DNA from 4 places in the Streptomyces sp. NPDC037273 genome. Region 3 is predicted to be linked to each of the others. Evidence: riboswitches for the same ligand, from Rfam matches in the RefSeq annotation. Region 3 holds a riboswitch; each other region holds the start of a gene.

Region 1 (4,468 bases), on a different contig from region 3:
AGCGCAGATCCTCGCCCTGGCCGCGCCTGGCCCGCTCCTGCCCCAGCCTGACCAGGCCGCGCAGCACCTTGAGGTGGGCGTCGGTGCGCCGCTGCGCGGCCCGCGCGGCGCCCAGGGGTTCCAGCAGCGACCGCATGTCGAGGAGGTCGGCGGCCTCCTGCTCGGTGGGCTCGGCGACGTGCGCGCCCGCGTGCCGGCGGGTGACGACGAAGCCCTCGGACTCCAGGGTGCGCAGGGCTTCGCGGACCGGGACGCGGGAGACCCCGTACCGGCGTGCGAGCTGTTCCTCGGTCAGCCGGCCGCCCCGCTCGTAGACGCCGTTGACGATGTCGTCCCGGATCGCCGTGCATACCGAATGCGCGGGAATGCGCATGTCCGACCTCCGCCTTGGTCCGCGCGAGACAATTCGAGCGGCGCCTGTTCTGCGCCTGATCATCGACTCTATTGCAGCACGCCGGGATTTCCGATGCCCCGGGGGAATCCATGGCGGTATTCGACCGTGTGACGGCCGACGAAAAGCCCCGGCTCAGTACGAGCCGGGGCTTTTGCGACGCGGTGCGGAACCGGGCCGGACGGGGTCAGAGGTTGACGCCGCGGGCGCGGAGGTAGGCGATCGGGTTGATGTCGGAGCCGTACTCGGCGGTCGTGCGCGCCTCGAAGTGGAGGTGCGGACCGGTGGAGTTGCCGGTCGAGCCGGAGATGCCGATCTGCTGGCCGGGCTCGACGGTCTGGCCGACGTGGACGCCGATGGAGGAGAGGTGCCCGTACTGGGTGTACGTGCCGTCGTTCATCCGGATCACGATGTTGTTGCCGTACGCGCCGCCCCAGCCGGCCTCGACGACGGTGCCGGAGCCGACGGAGACGACCCGGCTGCCGTAGGCGGCGTGGAAGTCGACGCCGGAGTGGCTGCCGGAGGACCAGAGCGAGCCGCCGGTCTTGTAGCCGGTGGAGACGTACGAGCCGGCGACGGGGAGCTGGAAGGAAGCCAGACGGCGACGCTCGGCCTCGCGGGCGGCGCGCTCGCGCTCCTGGCGGATCTCCTTGGCGCGGGCCTCGGCCTTGCGCTTCGCCTCGGCCTTGGCCTTCGCGAGGGCGACGGCCTCGACGGCCTCCTGCTCCTGGGCGGCGGCCTGGGCGTTGATCCGGTCCACGAGGGAGGTCTCGGTGATCACCTGGGTGAGGCCGGTGTCCTCGGCGGAGCGGTTGTCCGTGTCGGCGGCGAGCGCCGGGGAGGCGAGGGTTCCGATGACCCCGGTGGTGGCGAGGGTCGCGACGCCGGCGATGCCCACGCTGCGGCGCGCCATCCGGCTCGGACCACGATGCTTCCCGGTGGCACGGGTGAACGCCATGTAGTGGCTGATCCTTTCCTTCCTTCTCGCCTACCGGGTTAGCTGACGGGTTCGGAGCAGGAAGGTCTCCTACGGACCCCTCCGTGCGGCACGAAGGCGTCCGATTCACCCCAGGGACTGATGTGGGTCCCCGGCTCCCCAGGCTCGCGCCTGACGGGGACTCGGCGATGACTGTCCGATGCCGCGGATGCGGCGGGTGCAACTGGCGAACAGCCGCACCGACGCTATGCGGATCGTCTTTCAATCACCAACCAGACACGCTTTTTGTAAGACATGCCACAGGGCAAATGATCATTCTTCTCATCAATACGGACATACGGGAGGACCCCGGCGAATCTGCTGCCGGGGCCCTCCCGTTGTCACGCCGGAGCCGGAATCAGCCCGTCACGACGGTCACTTCACCGATGCCGAGCGCCCGCACCGGCTCCGCGATCTGCGCCGCGTCGCCGACGAGCACGGTCACCAGCCGGTCCACCGGGAAGGCGCTGACCACGGCGGCGGTCGCCTCGACGGTGCCGGTCTCGGCCAGGCGCGCGTACAACTGGGCCTGGAAATCGTCCGGGAGGTGCTGCTCGACCTGGTCGGCGAGCGTCCCGGCGACGGAGGCCGCCGTCTCGTACTTGAGCGGTGCCACCCCCACCAGGTTCTGCACGGCCGTCTCGCGCTCCGCGTCCGTGAGGCCTTCGGCGGCGAGGGTGCGCAGCACCTTCCACAGGTCGTCGAGTGCCGGACCGGTGTTGGGTGTGTCGATGGAGCCGCTGATGGCCAGCATCGAGGCGCCGTTCCCCTCGGCGTCCGAGCGGAGCACCTGACCGAAGGCCCGCACGCCGTACGTGTAGCCCTTCTCCTCGCGCAGGACCCGGTCCAGACGCGAGGTCAGGGTGCCGCCCAGGCAGTACGTGCCGAGGACCTGGGCCGGCCAGACGCGGTCGTGCCGGTCCGGGCCGACCCGGCCGATGAGCAGCTGGGTCTGGACGGCGCCCGGGCGGTCCACGATGACGACCCGTCCGGTGTCGTCGGCGGTGATCGGCGGCATCGGGAGCGGCTCGGCCGGCTCGCCCGTCCAGGCGCCCAGCGTCTCCGCCAGGACCTTGTCGAGGTCCACGCCGGTCAGGTCGCCGACCACCACGGCCGTGGCCGTGGCCGGCCGGACGTGCGCCTCGTAGAAGGCGCGGACGGCCGCGGCGTCGATCGCCGCGACGGTCTCCTCGGTGCCCTGGCGCGGCCGGGACATCCGGGACTCGGCGGGGAACAGCTCCTTGGAGAGCTGCTTCGCGGCGCGGCGGCCCGGGTTGGCCGTCTCGTGCGGGATCTCGTCGAGCCGGTTGCGCACCAGGCGCTCGACCTCGGTCTCCAGGAACGCCGGAGCGATCAGGGCCTCGGAGAGCAGCCCGAGCGCCTTCGGCAGCCGGGAGACGGGGACCTCGAGGGAGACCCGCACGCCCGGGTGGTCGGCGTGCGCGTCGAGCGTGGCACCGCAGCGCTCGAGCTCGGCCGCGAACTCCTCGGCGCTGCGCCGGTCCGTACCCTCCGAGAGCGCGCGGGCCATGATGGTGGCGACGCCGTCGAGACCGGCGGGCTCCGCGTCCAGCGGGGCGGGCAGGAAGATCTCCACGGCCACCACCTGCTGACCGGGGCGGTGACTGGTCAGCAGCGTCAGGCCGTTGTCCAGCTTCCCGCGGTCCGGGGCCGGGAAGGCCCAGGGCCTGGCGACGCCCGGCGCCGGCTGCGGGTGGAAGTCCATGCTCGTCAAAGACACGGCAGCGTCGGTCACTGGTCCGCTCCCTCTTCCTCGTCATCGCCGTCGTCTTCGCCCTGCTCGGCCGCCAGCGGCTCGTAGACCAGCACCGCGCGGTTGTCGGGGCGCAGCTTGGCCTTCGCGACCGCCTGCACCTCCTCGGCGGTGACGTCCAGGACCCGGTCGACGGCGGTGAGGGCGAGCTGCGGGTCGCCGAACAGCACGGCGAACCGGCACAGTTCGTCGGCGCGGCCCGCGACGGTGCCGAGCCGGTCGAGCCACTCGCGCTCCAACTGGGCCTGCGCGCGCTCCATCTCCTCGGGCGTGGGGCCCTCGGCGGCGAAGCGGGCGAGCTCCTCGTCGACGGCGGCCTCGATCTCGGGGACCTCGACGCCACCGGAGGTCTTCACGTCCAGCCAGCCCAGCGAGGGCGCGCCGGCGAGCCGCAGCAGGCCGAAGCCGGCGGCGACGGCCGTGCGGTCGCGGCGGACCAGCCGGTTGTGCAGCCGGGAGGACTCGCCGCCACCGAGCACCGTCAGGGCCAGGTCGGCGGCGTCGCACTCGCGCGTGCCGTCGTGCGGCAGCCGGTAGGCGGCCATCAGCGCGCGGGCCGGGACCTCCTCCTCGACGACCTCGCGCAGCTGCTCCCCGATGACCTCGGGCAGCGAGCCGTCACGCGGCGGCCGCTTGCCGTCGTGCTGCGGGATGGAACCGAAGTACTTCTCGATCCACGCCAGGGTCTGCGCCGGGTCGATGTCGCCGACGACCGACAGCACCGCGTTGTTCGGCGCGTAGTACGTGCGGAAGAAGTTCCGCGCGTCCTCCAGCGTCGCCGCGTCCAGGTCGGCCATCGAACCGATCGGCGTGTGGTGGTAGGGGTGGCCCTCCGGGTACGCGAGGGCGGTGAGCTTCTCGAAGGCGGTGCCGTACGGCACGTTGTCGTAGCGCTGGCGGCGCTCGTTCTTGACGACGTCCCGCTGGTTCTCCATGGACTCGTCGTCCAGGGCCGCGAGCAGCGAGCCCATGCGGTCGGCCTCCAGCCAGAGCGCGAGCTCCAGCTGGTGCGTGGGCATGGTCTCGAAGTAGTTGGTGCGCTCGAAGCTCGTCGTGCCGTTGAGCGAGCCGCCGGCGCCCTGCACCAGCTCGAAGTGGCCGTTCCCGTGGACCTGCTTCGAGCCCTGGAACATCAGGTGCTCGAAGAGGTGGGCGAGGCCCGTGCGCCCCTCGACCTCGTGGCGCGAACCGACGTCGTACCAGAGGCAGACCGCGGCGACCGGGGTCAGGTGGTCCTCCGAGAGCACCACGCGCAGGCCGTTCGCCAACCGGTGCTCGGTCGCTGTCAGGCCGCCGGAGCCGGCCTCGGCCGTGGCCGTGTGACCCA
Region 2 (4,468 bases), on a different contig from region 3:
CAGTTCGTCGTCGGAGGTCGCCAGCACGGCGAGCGCTTCTTCACGGGTCGGCAGCTCGCGCCGCAGCCCCTTCTCCACCAGCGTGTTCAGCAGGTCCATAACCTGAGATCCTTGCCTACCGTCCGGCCCCGGGCCAAGGAGGATCCGAACAAACGACTCCGATCGGGGTGTGTGGATGACCACATCCCGACCTCGGCTTCCTCCCGCTAGGGTCTGTGCGCTGCCTACAAAAGGATCGCCGCATGCCACAGGCCGACGACGGGCGGGCCGAGGCCCCGCGCCGTACCGCGTTCGACTGGACCGACGCCGAGGCGCGCCGCCGTGCGGAGGCCGGTCTCGTGCGTACGCTGCGGCCCCGGGCGGCCGAGTCGGACCTCCTCGACCTGGCGAGCAACGACTACCTCGGGCTCACCCGACGCCCGGAGGTCACCGAGGCGGCGGCCGAGGCGGCGCGGCGCTGGGGCGCCGGCTCCACCGGCTCGCGGCTCGTCACCGGCACCACCCGGCTGCACACCCGGCTGGAGCGCGAACTCGCCGACTTCTGCGGCTTCGAGGCGGCCCTGGTCTTCTCCTCCGGCTACACCGCCAACCTGGCGGCGCTCACCGCGCTCGGCGGCCGGGACTCCCTGATCGTCTCCGACGCCGCCAACCACGCCTCGATCGTGGACGGCTGCCGCCTGGCCCGCGCCGAGACCGCCGTCGTCCCGCACACCGACCCCGAGGCCGTACGCAAGACCCTGGACGCGCACCCCGGGCGACGGGCCCTGGTCGTCAGCGACTCGGTCTTCTCCGTCGACGGCGACAAGGCCCCCCTGGCCGAGCTCGCCGAGGCCTGCCGCGCGCACGGCGCCGGGCTCGTGGTGGACGACGCCCACGGCTTCGGCGTCCTCGGCGCCGGTGGCAGGGGAGCCCTGTACGAGGCGGGGCTCGCGGGCGACGAGGACGCGGTCGCCACCCTCACCCTCTCCAAGTCCCTGGGCAGCCAGGGCGGCGCCGTCCTCGGCCCCGCCCGGGTGATCGAGCACCTGGTGAACGCGGCCCGCACCTTCATCTTCGACACCGGTCTCGCCCCGGCCGCCGCCGGCGGCGCGCTCGCGAGCCTGCGGCTGATCGCCGGGGAACCGGGCCTCGCCGAGCGGGCCCGTACCGTCGCGACCACCCTGCACCGGCTGCTGACCGACGCCGGCCTCACCTCGGCACGGCCCGACGCGGCCGTCGTCTCGGTCCGGGCCCCCTCGCCGGAGGCGGCGCTCGGCTGGGCGGCGGACTGCCGCGAACAGGGCCTGCTGGTCGGCTGCTTCCGCCCGCCGTCGGTGCCGGACGGCATCTCGCGGCTGCGGCTCACGGCGCGCGCTGACCTCTCCGACGCGCAGATCGAGCGGGCGGTGGAGACGATCCTGCGGACGGCGCCGGCTTTCTGAGCGCGGGGCCCGGCGCGGTCCCAAGCGCGTTTCCAGGCCGCAGAGTTCACCGCTTCGGGCGACAGATGGGGACATATCTTGGTGGAACCCCGCCCGGGGCGGCACGATCGGTGGCACTCTGACGCGAAGCGCAATCCGGGGCACTGATCCCGGCGGGAAAGGGACAGCGTCGCCATGGCAGATCATCAGGAAGCATCCGTCACGCTGCCGAGCGAACCCGCCTCGGTCCCCACCGCCCGGCGGTACGTCGCGGAGGTCCTCACCGGCTGGGGTCTCGACGACGACGGCGACACCGCCGACTCGATCCGCCTGATCGTCTCGGAACTCGCCACCAACGCCGTCCTGCACACCTTCGGCCAGTCGCCGACGTTCACCGTCGACGTCCGGCTGGTCCGCGGGGAACTCCTGCACGTCGGCGTGACCGACAGCCATCCCCGCCGGCCCCGGCGTCTCCCCGCCGCCGTCCAGCAGGACAACGGCCGCGGCCTCGTCATCATCCGCTCCCTCGCGGCCGAAGCCGGCGGCCGTCTCTCCGTCACCCCCACCGAGGAGGGCGGCAAGACGGTCTGGATCACGCTGCCCTGGACAGCGGCCCGGGTCCCCAGCCTCTGACCCGGCCGGCTACCCGGTGTGCTCCCGCTGCGAGGGCCACGAGCCTTCGGCGAAGTGGCGGGCCCAGTAGTAGGGGTTGACCTCGGCCAGCGTGCGGGCCTGCCAGCGGGTCGGGTCCTCGGGGTCGGGCACGCCGACCTCGACGTCGGGCCCCCACAGGGCGAGCCGCTCCTGGCAGATGCCACAGGGCGGCAGCACGACGAAGCGGCCGTCCTCCGGGTCGCGGAAGACGCAGACGGAGGCGGTGATCCGCCGGTCCAGGGTGTACGCCTGGCAGAAGGCGCCCGTCTCCTGGCAGAGGGTCACGCCGACGTTGATGTTGTCGAGGGCGACGCTGGTGAGGATGCGGCCGTCGTCGAGGTAGACGGCCGCGGCGCCGCCGGGCTCGTCCGGCGTCCAGCGTTTCTCCAGCTGGGCGACGGCGGCGTCGACGAGTGCTTGATCGAGTCTCATCGCGGCATCCTAGGGAGCCGCTCGGACGGTTCGCCGGGCTTTTCGTTCCGGCGGGAGGGGTGCGGCGGCGCCACCGCACCCCCTTGTGCCGGGTCAGTGTCCGGCAGTGATCATCGGACGCGGCCGTAGTAGACCTTCGAGGACCAGATCTTGTCGAGCTTCACCCAGGATCCCGTCTTGGGCGAGTGCCAGATCTTGCCGCCGCCGGCGTAGATGCCGACGTGGTAGACCCTTCCACCCGAGTGGAAGAAGACCAGGTCCCCCTGTTGTCTGCTGGACGCGGAGATGTGCCGGGTCTTGTTGTACTGCTGCTGCGCTGTGCGGGGCAGCCACTTGCCCGCCTTCTTGTACGCGTAGAGCGTCAGACCGGAGCAGTCGAACCTGGTGGGTCCGGTGGCTCCGTACCGGTAAGGCGATCCCTTCTTGGACGCGGCGACGCTCAGTGCCTTGTTCGCGTGTGTGGTCGCTGCCTGGGCCTCCGGCGCCGCTCCTGGTGCGAGCAGCGTGCCGCCGACGGCGGCGAGGGTGAGAGCCGAGACGGCTCCGGCCCGGGACAGCAGGGACGGGACGTGCATCTGCGCGGTCATGCGCAACCCTTCGTCAGCCGCCTGCGAAGGATGACCTGTCGGGTTCGGGCTGGCGAAGATGCCCGGCCGCGGCTGCGGCTTCACCCCAAGGGACGGCCACGCTGCCGGAACAGCGCGTTCGCCCCGTAAAAATCGGGTCCTCCACTCCTGCCGATCCACTCCTGTCGACCAGACGTCCGGGACAGCGGCAGGACTCGGCGTCCGCCCGGACCGCCCCGCCGCGGCGGCGGGGGCTTGTCGTCGTCAGGGATCTTGACCCACGTCATGGTCGAAATCCGAGCTGAAACGGCGATATGTGAGGCTCCTCACGACTGATCCATTCGGGTGGACAGGCAGCCTTTGGGATCTTCACAGGTGTGGCCGACGAGCCCCGCACCTGCGGCGGAACGTTCGATTCCGCCAAATGCGTACACCGGTTGCGCAACTCGCTCGCTTCCTGTGTCGACTCGTCGACTACGCCGAACGGGGGAGGGTTTCTGCGGCGCGCGTCGGCCGACCGGACCTCGACACGACACGCCGGAATGTCAACTCGCCCGAGTGCGGGGGACGGTGACCCGGTCGGCCCGGCGCTCGCCGTCCAACACCCTTAGGGCGCGCGCCAATGTGTCCGCGTGCACCTCGCTCTCGCCCCGCATATGCATGAGCGTCAGCGCTTCCCGCAGCGCCTCCACCCGTCCGACCAGGGCTTGTGCCGCGCGCAGTGCCCCATAGGTATGCGAACCCCTGGATGGGTTGATCTTCCCCAGGAGGTCGACGACTTCGAGGTACGCGTCGACGAACTCGCCCTCGGCCCGGGTCAGTGCGGGCAGCGGCGGCAGCTCGGGGACCACGGCCGGCTCACCGCGCCGCGCCGCCGGCGGACTCCCGCCGGCTGAGGACGACGTGGTCGGCCAGGCCGTACGCCACCGCCGCAGGCGCGTCCAGGACGGTGAGGCGGTCGATGTCCGCGTCGATCCGCTCCCGGCTCCGGCCGGTGTGTTCGGTGAGCATGCCGGCCACCAGGGCCCGCAGCCGGAGCAGTTCGCGCGCCTGGAGGTCGAGGTCGCTCGGCTGTCCGCGCAGCGGCTCGTCCAGGGCGGGCTGTTCGAGCGTGACCCGGGCGCCCGGCAGGATCAGGCGCTTGCCCGGGGTGCCGGCGGCGAGCAGGACGGCCGCGGTGAAGACGGCCTGGCCGAGGCAGGTGGTCTCCACGTCGCAGGAGAGCGTCCGCATCGTGTCGTAGACGGCGGTCATCGCGCTGATCGAGCCGCCGGGGGAGTTGATGTAGAGCGAGATGTCCCGGCCGGGCGCCGCGTAGTCGAGGTGCAGGAACTGGGCGATGACGTCGTTGGCCGAGGTCTCGTCGATCGGCGTGCCGAGGAAGACGATCCGGTTCTCCAGGAGCTTGGAGTACGG
Region 3 (4,468 bases):
ATCAGCGGCTGACCCGCCCCCGTGTCCGCCGGGCGGCCCTTCGGGGCTCAGCCCGGCCGACGCGGGACACGCTCAGCGGCCCGCAAGCGCCGCCCGCGCGATGGTGGCGTCGAGCAGGGCGACGGCGTCCTCGGCGGTACGTCCAGGCGCCCGGTTCCAGGGCCCGATCAGGTCGTGCCAACCGCGCGATCTGAGCTCGGTCATGACCCAGGCCGCCGCCTCGTTCATGGTGTCCGCGCTGCCGTGCCCGAGCCGGTGCGCCGCCAGCAGCGCACCGCAGACACACCGCGCCCCGCGCACGTCGCGCAGCTTGTACGGGGTGTTCTGCCAGCCCCATTCCGTGAGCACGAGGCGCGCGTAGCCCAGGTGGACCGAGGGACGGAGGTCCGCGCGTCCGATACGGCGCCAGGCGTGCAGCCGGTCGGGCAGTACGGCTCCGACGCGGCCCGGCAGACGGCGCTCGACCGGGAGGGGCGGCGGCAGCGCGTGCAGCGCGTCCGCCACCAGCTGCTCCACCGGCACGCTGAGCAGCGCCCGCCAGCTCTCCGAGGGCGGCTCCGGAGCCTCGGGCGCGAGAGGCGCGAGCGGCGTGAGAGGTGTGAGGGGTGCAAGGGGTGCGAGGGGCGCCTCGGTGGTCAGGTCGATGACGATCCGCTGCCAGGTGGCGCTGTCGTACAGCGCGGCGGCCTCGCGGTCGACGGTGTCGGGGCTGGGCAGGGAGATGACGGGCGTCATCCGGCGGCTCCTCGGTCGGGGTGGCTCCATCTTTCAGGATGAATGTCGGGTTTGCGACTTTTGCCCTTGAGTGCACACCCGCCATCGAGCCCTTTTCCACCCACTCCGCCACTAACAGAATTACCGTGCATATTCGGACATTGGGCACCTGGTGATGCGACTCACTTTCCCGGATCCGACGCGGTGATCGAATTCTGCGCAGACCAGGGGGCACAAGGAAGTTGGAGAGCCGCCGGAGTGGGTCGATCTTGAATTCGCCGAATTCGGTGATCCATTCGCCGCACCACCGGACTCCGTCCCCTTGTTATCCGTCGCATTACTGGCCTACGGTCACCTCCATTCGAGCGGATCGCCGAATCCTGCCACCGCTCGAAATACCTCCCTTTTCACCCGACGGCAGGAGCGGGGGACCCACGAATACGCCGGCCCGGATATCCGGAACGGCTCGGGGTGCAGCCGCGTGCGCGCGGCCGGACACCTCCCGTCCGAACCCGACAGCTCACCCCGCAGGCGCCGGAGAGGAATCCGTCATGCCTGCTCACGGTAAGCACCGCCGCCCCCGACGCCGCCCCGTCTCCCAGGGCCTCGCGCTGGTCGGCACGGGCGGGGTCGCCCTCGCCCTCCCGCTGATCACCCCGGCCGTGGCCGGTGCCGCGCCCGTCTCCGGAGCCCCGGAATTCACGGCCCGCGCCGTCGCCGCCCCCGCCGCCGCGGCCCCGGCCTTCGCCCAGGCTCCCGCCGCTCCGGCCGCCGCCCGCAGCTATACCGTCGTCCGCGGCGACTCCCTTTCCCTGATCGCCCAGAAGAAGGGAATTCAGGGCGGCTGGAAGGCTCTTTACCGGGCCAACAAGAGCGCCGTGGGTGACAATCCGTCACTTATTCATCCGGGCCTTGAGCTGACGCTTCGTCGGGATTCCGCGAAGGCCGCTCCCGCCCCGGCGAAGAAGACCACCAAGTCCGACCGCGCGAGCCGCTCCGAGCGCCGCTCCGCCCCCGCCACCACCGGCGCGTCGGCCGCCCAGGCCGCCCCGGTGGCCGCGCCCGCCGCCGCCCCCGCCCAGGCGGCTCCGGCCCAGGCCGCCCCCGCGGCCGCCACCAACTACGCCGACAACCTGGACGGCTGGATCCGCGAATCGCTGGCCATCATGGCCCAGCGGGGCATCCCCGGCTCGTACGACGGCATCCTCCGCAACGTGATGCGCGAGTCCTCCGGCAACCCCCAGGCCATCAACCTGTGGGACTCCAACGCCGCGGCCGGTACGCCCTCGAAGGGCCTGCTCCAGGTCATCGAGCCGACCTTCCTCGCGTACCACGTGCCCGGCACGTCCATGGACCTCTTCGACCCGGTCGCCAACATCACCGCCGCCTGCAACTACGCGGCCGACCGCTACGGCTCCATCGACAACGTCAACGGCGCCTACTGACGCCCGAAGTGCCCGGTGAACCAGGAGGTGGCGAGCTCCGCCACCTCCTCCAGGGCCCCCGGCTCCTCGAACAGGTGCGTGGCGCCCTCCACCACGGACAGCCGGCTCTCGCAGCGCAGCAGTGACCGGGCCCGCCGGTTCAGGTCCAGGACCAGCGCGTCCTCGCCGCCCACCACGAGCAGCGTCGGTGCCCGCACCGCGGCCAGGCGGTCCCCGGCGAGGTCCGGCCGCCCTCCGCGCGACACGACGGCGCTCACATCGCACTCGGGATCGGCCGCCGCCCACAACGCGGCGGCCGCGCCTGTGCTCGCCCCGAAGTAACCCAGCGGAAGGCCCGCGCCCACCGGCTGCCCCGCGACCCACTCCGTGGCCGAAGCGAGCCGTCCGGCGAGCAGCGGCGTGTCGAAGACCCGCGCCCGGTCGCCCGCCTCGGCCTCGGTGAGCAGATCGAACAGCAGGGTCCCGAGGCCGGCCTGATTGAGGACCTCCGCCACCGCCCGATTGCGCGGGCTGTGCCGGCTGCTCCCGCTGCCGTGCGCGAACAGCACCAGGCCGACGGCCCCGTCGGGCACCGCGAGCCGCCCCGCGAGCGTGACGCCGGCGGCCTCGATCCTCACCTCCGAGTCCCGCACCACCGGGCCCCGCGCCGCACGGTTCCGGTCCAGGCAGGCGATCACCTCCGCATCGGCGGTCTGCTCGAAGTCCCGGTAGAACGGCCCGATCGCGTAGAAGATCTCCGGCTCGTGGACACTGACCGTCTCGTCCGCCTCACCGCCCAACCTCGCCTTCCACCCACTCGGCGCGACCGGGACGGCCAGCACGATCCGGGCGGCTCCCCTGGCCCGCACCACCCGGCAGGCCGCGAGGGCCGTCGCCCCCGTCGCCAGCCCGTCGTCGACGACCACCACCGTCCTGCCTTCGAGCGGCACGGACGCCCTGCTGCCCCGGTACCGGCCGGCACGCTCCTCGAGCACCGCGTGCTCGCGTTCCTCCACCGCCGCGAGCGCCCGCTCCCCCACACCGGTGTCCCGCAGGACGCGCTCGTTCAGCACGCGCACGCCACCCTCGCCGAGCGCGCCCATCGCGAGCTCCGGCTGATAGGGCACCCCCAGCTTCCGCACGAGACAGATGTCGAGCGGCGCTTCGAGCGCGTCCGCGACCTCCGCCGCGACCGGCACCCCGCCACGCGGGAGACCGAGGACCACGACGTCATGGCCCTTGAGGTGTTCCAGCCGGGCCGCGAGCTGCCTGCCCGCGTCGGTCCGATCGCCGAAGAACATGGTCCGCCGCCCTTCCGCCTGCGCGGCCCGGGCCCGGGGAGGTACGGCACGCCCGTCCCCTGCCCCTCCTTCCAGGGTAGACGCGTCGGCGACAGGCGGTCGGCGGGTGCTTTCGGCAGCCGGAGGTGATCAGCGGGACTGGAGGGCGTCGAGGGCGACGGCCTGGGCTATCGCGAGCCTCCGGTCGAGCTCGGGATCCGCTATCTCCAGGACGTACCGGTCGCGCAGACCGAAGCGCTTGTCGACGGACATGACGGGCCGTTCGCCCGCGGCAAAGTCGAAGTGATAGGGCACGGCGAAGGGGATCAGGTCCGTGAAGGGGAGGAACTCCCAGATCCTCCGAAGCAGCGCGATCCCCTGGTGCCGCTCCCGCCCGGTGGTCTCCACCGCCGCGCCCTCGCCGCTCAGATGCCAGGTACTGCGGAGCAGGGAGGCCCCGAAGTCCTTGCGGAAGCCGCCGAGCCGGGTGCCGGAGGCCCCGTGCACGTCGTAGGTCGCGCCGACGTCGAGGACCTGGCGGGCCTTGAAGGTGAACAGGATCTGGCGCCGGGACTCGTCGGTGTAGAAGGTGACGTGCTCCTTGAGCGCCATTCTCTTCTGGTGGGCGAACGCGACGAGTTCCGCCTCCTCGCCGTCGGGCCCCTCCGTGTGCACCAGGTAGCGGTTCGCCATCAGGGTCACCTTCTGGCGGACGAGGAAGCGGTGCTGCGACTGTGCGAGGCCCATCGACGGTGCTCCTGCTGATCATGGGCGGTCTCCCGGGAGAGACCGCCCTGTGGCGTCATGACCACGATGATCGCGCGCGGCACACCCCTGCCGCTGTCCTCGAAAGTCGTCGGTCCGGTCGACGTTCGGATGACTTCCGGAGCCCCCTCCGAAGACTTCCGACGACGACGGCGAGAACCTGCGAAAGGAGCTCCGTCAGCTCGGACCTCAGGCCCCGAGGAAGGCCTCGATCGCCTCGGCCAGCGGTCCCGGGGTCTCCTCGGGGGCGTAGTGGCCGGCGTCCTTCAGTACTTCGAGGCGGGC
Region 4 (4,468 bases), on a different contig from region 3:
GGTTCGACGGGCCGGTGGAGATGGCGACCTGGCGGTACGCGACCCGGGCGCTGACCATCGGCGGGCAGGAGATTCCGGCGGGCGACCCGGTGCTGGTGGTGCTCGCCGCCGCGAACCGGGACCCGGAGCGGTTCGGCGGGCCGGACGTGCTCGACCTGTCCCGGCGCGACAACCAGCACCTGGGGTACGGGCACGGCATCCACTACTGCCTGGGTGCGCCGCTCGCGCGGCTTGAGGGTCAGACGGCGCTCGCGACGCTGCTGACGCGTCTGCCGGATCTGCGACTTGGCGTCGATCCGGACGAACTGCGGTGGCGCGGCGGGCTCATCATGCGGGGATTGCGCACGCTTCCGGTGGAATTCTCCCCTTCCGTACCCCCACAGTGAACTGACTGCCCGTCAGAACTGTGATCTTCACGTGATCGCGGGTCCATCGACTTGTGACGAGCGTTCGAATACCGCTACGTTTCCCGGCAGTCTCAGCCGTCACGCGAAAGGCGCTGCTATGCGTTCCGGGAACGGACGACACCGTCGCCCCCGTCAGGCCCCCGCCCTCGTCGTCGCCGCCGGGGTGACCGGATCGGCCATGGCGCTGCCGCTGCTCGCCACCGGGTCCGCCTCCGCCGCCGACGCCTCCACCTGGGACCGGGTCGCCGAGTGCGAGTCCGGTGGCCAGTGGAGTGCCAACTTCGGCAACGGCATGTACGGCGGCCTCCAGTTCACCCAGGACAGCTGGGAGCGCCACGGCGGTCTGGCGTACGCGCCGAGCCCCGACCTGGCCAGCCGGGCCCAGCAGATCGCGGTGGCCGAGAAGGCCCTTGCCAAGGGCAGCCAGGAGTGGGCCACCTGCGCCCCGATCGCCGGCCTGACGAACGACGGCAGGAGCACCGGCGTGGACCCGGGCCCGACCGCCGTCCCCGCCGCCCCCACGGGCCCGGTCGCCGAGTCGAACCGCACCGACGGCCTGCCGTCGGCCTCCGAGGCGTCAGGCCGCACGCTCGGCGCGGAGAAGAGGGCCACCGTCGCCCCGACCCCCTCCGCCCCCCTCACGCCCTCCGCGCCGGTCACCCCGGACACCTCGGTCACCCCGGGCACGCCGACGGCCCCCGGCACCCCGGACGGGTCGGTTACGCCCGGTACGCCCGATTCCTCCGCTACGGAGGAAGGTGACGTGTCGTCGGCCACACCCGGCACCGGCAAGCACCGGGGCGAGGCCGCACCGGAGGGAAGCGGCAAGTCGGGCGCTTCGGCCGAATCGGGTCGACATGCCTCCTCCAGCGACAAGGTGGCCGAAAGCGTCGAGTCGCAGCCCTCGGCTGACGGCGCGAAGAATTCGGGCACAACGGACAGTCAGGGCGCATCGGGCGCGTACACCGTGCAGCCCGGTGACAGCCTTTCGGGCATCGCGCAGTCGAACGAACTCCCCGGAGGCTGGACGGCCCTCTATGACGCCAACCGGCAGACGGTGGGCGCCGATCCGGACCTGATCGTGCCTGGTCAGAGCCTTGAGCTGACGGTGGATCCGGCTTCGCGCGAGGGGTAGTTCGGGGCCGTATGTCCGGATCTGGGCAAGTGAGACATGGGTCTCTTCGCCTCAACTGGCGTGTCCTGTCCGTAACCTTTGGCTCCGTCACCTCTCACCTGCGCAAACACCCCCCGCCGGACGGCAAGTAGGGGCGATTTTTCCGCAATACGCCTCTTTGAGCTTCCGGCGGGCTTGTGCCTATGGTCGTACCGCTCGCCACCGCGGGCCCCGTCGACCGAAACGCCGAATCCTGCCGTCGGCCGATGGGAACAGTCGTCGCGCAAGCGCCGAAGGCAGGAGTGGGGGACCCAAGGTAAGTGCCGGTCCCGGCCGTTGAGACAGACGGCCGACGATCGGCTTGGGGTGAAGCCGCGTGCAAGGACACGCGGCCGGGCAACTTTCCGGCCCGAACCCGACAGCTCACCTCACAGGCGTCGGTGAGGAGAATCTCCATGCTGTTTTCCGGCAAGGGCAAACACCGTCGTCCCTCCAAGGCCACCCAGGTCGCCACGCTCGTCGGCGTCACCGGTGTCGCCGTCGCCGCCCCGCTGATGACCGCGGGCACCGCGTCGGCCGCCACGGCCTCCGAGTGGGACCGCGTCGCCCAGTGCGAGTCCGGCGGCAACTGGTCCATCAACACCGGCAACGGCTACTACGGCGGCCTGCAGTTCTCGGCCTCCACCTGGGCCGCGTACGGCGGCACCGCCTACGCCCCGACCGCCAACCTGGCGTCGAAGTCCCAGCAGATCACCATCGCCGAGAAGGTCCTCGCGGGCCAGGGCAAGGGCGCGTGGCCGAGCTGTGGCGTGGGCCTCTCCGGTGCCAAGTACACCGGCGGCACCAGTACCCAGGCCCCGAAGCGCACGGCCACCGAGCCGACCACGCGCAGCGAGCAGCGCCAGGCCCCCAAGAAGGCCACCGGCGTCAAGAAGGCCACCTCCGCCAAGAAGTCCACGGCGCAGAAGACCGTCACCACCCCGACCGGCAAGTCGGTCAAGAAGGGTGACGGCGAGTACCGCGTCAAGGCCGGCGACACGCTCGGCACCATCGCCCAGGCGCACGGCGTCCAGGGCGGCTGGCAGAAGCTCTACGACCTGAACAAGGACGTCGTCGCCGACGCCGACCTCATCTACGTGGGTCAGCAGCTCCACCTCAAGTGAGCCTGACGACCCTCCCGCGGTGACCACCCCGGTCCGGCGTGCTCCTTCCCCCGTGCGCGCCGGACCGGGGTTCCGTCGTGTGAGGGCCCGGGTTCCGTCGCGCAGGGGCGTAGAAGAGTCCTATAAGAGGGGCCTCCGACGGTTACCGTCCAGTAGATCTGGGGTCCTTCGTCCCGAGATGCATGCCCTTGGGTCCTTTTTCGTCCCAGGGTGCGGGCGCCCGGCCGGCTGGAGCCTCCGGGGCGGTTAGGCTCTTGTCGCAAGGCCCAAGCGACCTGCATCGACCTTGCGTCACATCCAGCGTCACATCCCAGAAGGAGATGCTCGTGCCGTCCATCGACGTCGTCGTAGCCCGGGAAATCCTGGACTCCCGAGGCAACCCCACGGTCGAGGTCGAGGTCGGCCTCGACGACGGCAGCACCGGCCGTGCTGCTGTTCCGTCCGGCGCCTCCACCGGTGCCTTCGAGGCCATCGAGCTCCGCGACGGTGACCCGAACCGCTACCTCGGCAAGGGTGTCGAGAAGGCCGTCCTCGCCGTCATCGAGCAGATCGGCCCGGAGCTCGTCGGCTACGACGCCACCGAGCAGCGCCTGATCGACCAGGCCATGTTCGACCTGGACGCCACCGAGAACAAGGGCTCGCTCGGCGCGAACGCCATCCTCGGTGTCTCCCTCGCCGTCGCGCACGCCGCCTCCGAGGCCTCCGACCTCCCGCTGTTCCGCTACCTCGGCGGCCCGAACGCGCACCTGCTGCCCGTTCCGATGATGAACATCCTCAACGGTGGGTCGCACGCCGACTCCAACGTCGACATCCAGGAGTTCATGATCGCCCCGATCGGCGCGGAGTCCTTCTCCGAGGCCCTTCGCTGGGGCGCCGAGATCTACCACACGCTCAAGGGCGTGCTGAAGCGCAAGGGCCTCTCCACCGGCCTCGGCGACGAGGGCGGCTTCGCCCCGAACCTCGAGTCGAACCGCGCCGCCCTCGACCTCATCGTCGAGGCCATCAAGGAGGCCGGCTACACCCCGGGCTCCGACGTCGCGCTCGCGCTCGACGTCGCCGCGTCCGAGTTCTACAAGGACGGCAAGTACGAGTTCGAGGGCAAGTCCCGCTCGGCCGCCGAGATGACCGAGTACTACGAAGAGCTCGTCGCCGCGTACCCGATGGTCTCCATCGAGGACCCGCTGTTCGAGGACGACTGGGCGGGCTGGAAGGTCCTCACCGACAAGCTGGGCTCCAAGGTCCAGATCGTCGGCGACGACCTCTTCGTCACCAACCCGGAGCGTCTGGCCCGCGGCATCGAGGAGGGCACCGCCAACGCCCTCCTGGTCAAGGTCAACCAGATCGGTTCGCTGACCGAGACCCTCGACGCCGTCGAGCTCGCCCAGCGCAACGGCTTCAAGTGCATGATGTCCCACCGCTCCGGCGAGACCGAGGACGTCACCATCGCCGACCTCGCCGTCGCCGTGAACTGCGGCCAGATCAAGACCGGCGCCCCGGCCCGCTCGGACCGCGTCGCCAAGTACAACCAGCTCCTGCGCATCGAGGAGATCCTCGACGACGCCGCGGTCTACGCCGGCCGCAGCGCCTTCCCGCGCTTCAAGGGCTGAGCTCGCCTGACGCCCTAGATACCTACGTCCCCGTACTCGGTCCCGTACCGTGTGCGGGGACGTACGTATGAACAGGGGAGGCGACACGACATGGCCGTGAAGGACCGGGACCGGTTCTCGACCGCGACCCGGATCAGGCTGCTCGGCGAGCAGACCGCGGCCCGTGTCTACCGCTCG

What was found. Region 3 has a riboswitch for cyclic di-AMP ahead of ACZ7G1_RS15895 (LysM peptidoglycan-binding domain-containing protein). Riboswitches for the same ligand answer to the same signal wherever they lie in the genome.
Region 1: it holds a riboswitch for cyclic di-AMP, as region 3 does, so the genes downstream of both, ACZ7G1_RS37190 (M23 family metallopeptidase) here and ACZ7G1_RS15895 (LysM peptidoglycan-binding domain-containing protein) in region 3, are expected to answer to the same signal.
Region 2: it holds a riboswitch for cyclic di-AMP, as region 3 does, so the genes downstream of both, ACZ7G1_RS35375 (C40 family peptidase) here and ACZ7G1_RS15895 (LysM peptidoglycan-binding domain-containing protein) in region 3, are expected to answer to the same signal.
Region 4: it holds a riboswitch for cyclic di-AMP, as region 3 does, so the genes downstream of both, ACZ7G1_RS23080 (transglycosylase family protein) here and ACZ7G1_RS15895 (LysM peptidoglycan-binding domain-containing protein) in region 3, are expected to answer to the same signal.

The regions. Positions count from the first base shown of each region.
Region 1 covers NZ_JBVJVO010000025.1:44,933-49,400, forward strand. Annotated here, with positions in the region: gene ACZ7G1_RS37185 (GntR family transcriptional regulator) at 1-373, opposite strand, end outside; gene ACZ7G1_RS37190 (M23 family metallopeptidase) at 579-1,349, opposite strand; cyclic di-AMP (ydaO/yuaA leader) riboswitch at 1,362-1,526, opposite strand; gene ACZ7G1_RS37195 (M16 family metallopeptidase) at 1,726-3,123, opposite strand; gene ACZ7G1_RS37200 (M16 family metallopeptidase) at 3,120-4,468, opposite strand, start outside.
Region 2 covers NZ_JBVJVO010000020.1:133,625-138,092, forward strand. Annotated here, with positions in the region: gene bioB (biotin synthase BioB) at 1-99, opposite strand, end outside; gene ACZ7G1_RS35360 (8-amino-7-oxononanoate synthase) at 243-1,421, shown strand; gene ACZ7G1_RS35365 (ATP-binding protein) at 1,596-2,033, shown strand; gene ACZ7G1_RS35370 (cytidine deaminase) at 2,043-2,486, opposite strand; gene ACZ7G1_RS35375 (C40 family peptidase) at 2,597-3,073, opposite strand; cyclic di-AMP (ydaO/yuaA leader) riboswitch at 3,077-3,207, opposite strand; gene ACZ7G1_RS35380 (hypothetical protein) at 3,598-3,903, opposite strand; gene ACZ7G1_RS35385 (ATP-dependent Clp protease proteolytic subunit) at 3,911-4,468, opposite strand, start outside.
Region 3 covers NZ_JBVJVO010000005.1:222,861-227,328, forward strand. Annotated here, with positions in the region: gene ACZ7G1_RS15885 (phosphocholine-specific phospholipase C) at 1-12, shown strand, start outside; gene ACZ7G1_RS15890 (DUF6197 family protein) at 73-735, opposite strand; cyclic di-AMP (ydaO/yuaA leader) riboswitch at 1,079-1,261, shown strand; gene ACZ7G1_RS15895 (LysM peptidoglycan-binding domain-containing protein) at 1,266-2,159, shown strand; gene ACZ7G1_RS15900 (phosphoribosyltransferase family protein) at 2,153-3,439, opposite strand; gene ACZ7G1_RS15905 (LURP-one-related family protein) at 3,569-4,165, opposite strand; gene ACZ7G1_RS15910 (alpha/beta fold hydrolase) at 4,373-4,468, opposite strand, start outside.
Region 4 covers NZ_JBVJVO010000008.1:320,397-324,864, forward strand. Annotated here, with positions in the region: gene ACZ7G1_RS23070 (cytochrome P450 family protein) at 1-386, shown strand, start outside; gene ACZ7G1_RS23075 (transglycosylase family protein) at 505-1,542, shown strand; cyclic di-AMP (ydaO/yuaA leader) riboswitch at 1,800-1,973, shown strand; gene ACZ7G1_RS23080 (transglycosylase family protein) at 1,977-2,684, shown strand; gene eno (phosphopyruvate hydratase) at 3,005-4,291, shown strand; gene ACZ7G1_RS23090 (FtsB family cell division protein) at 4,382-4,468, shown strand, end outside.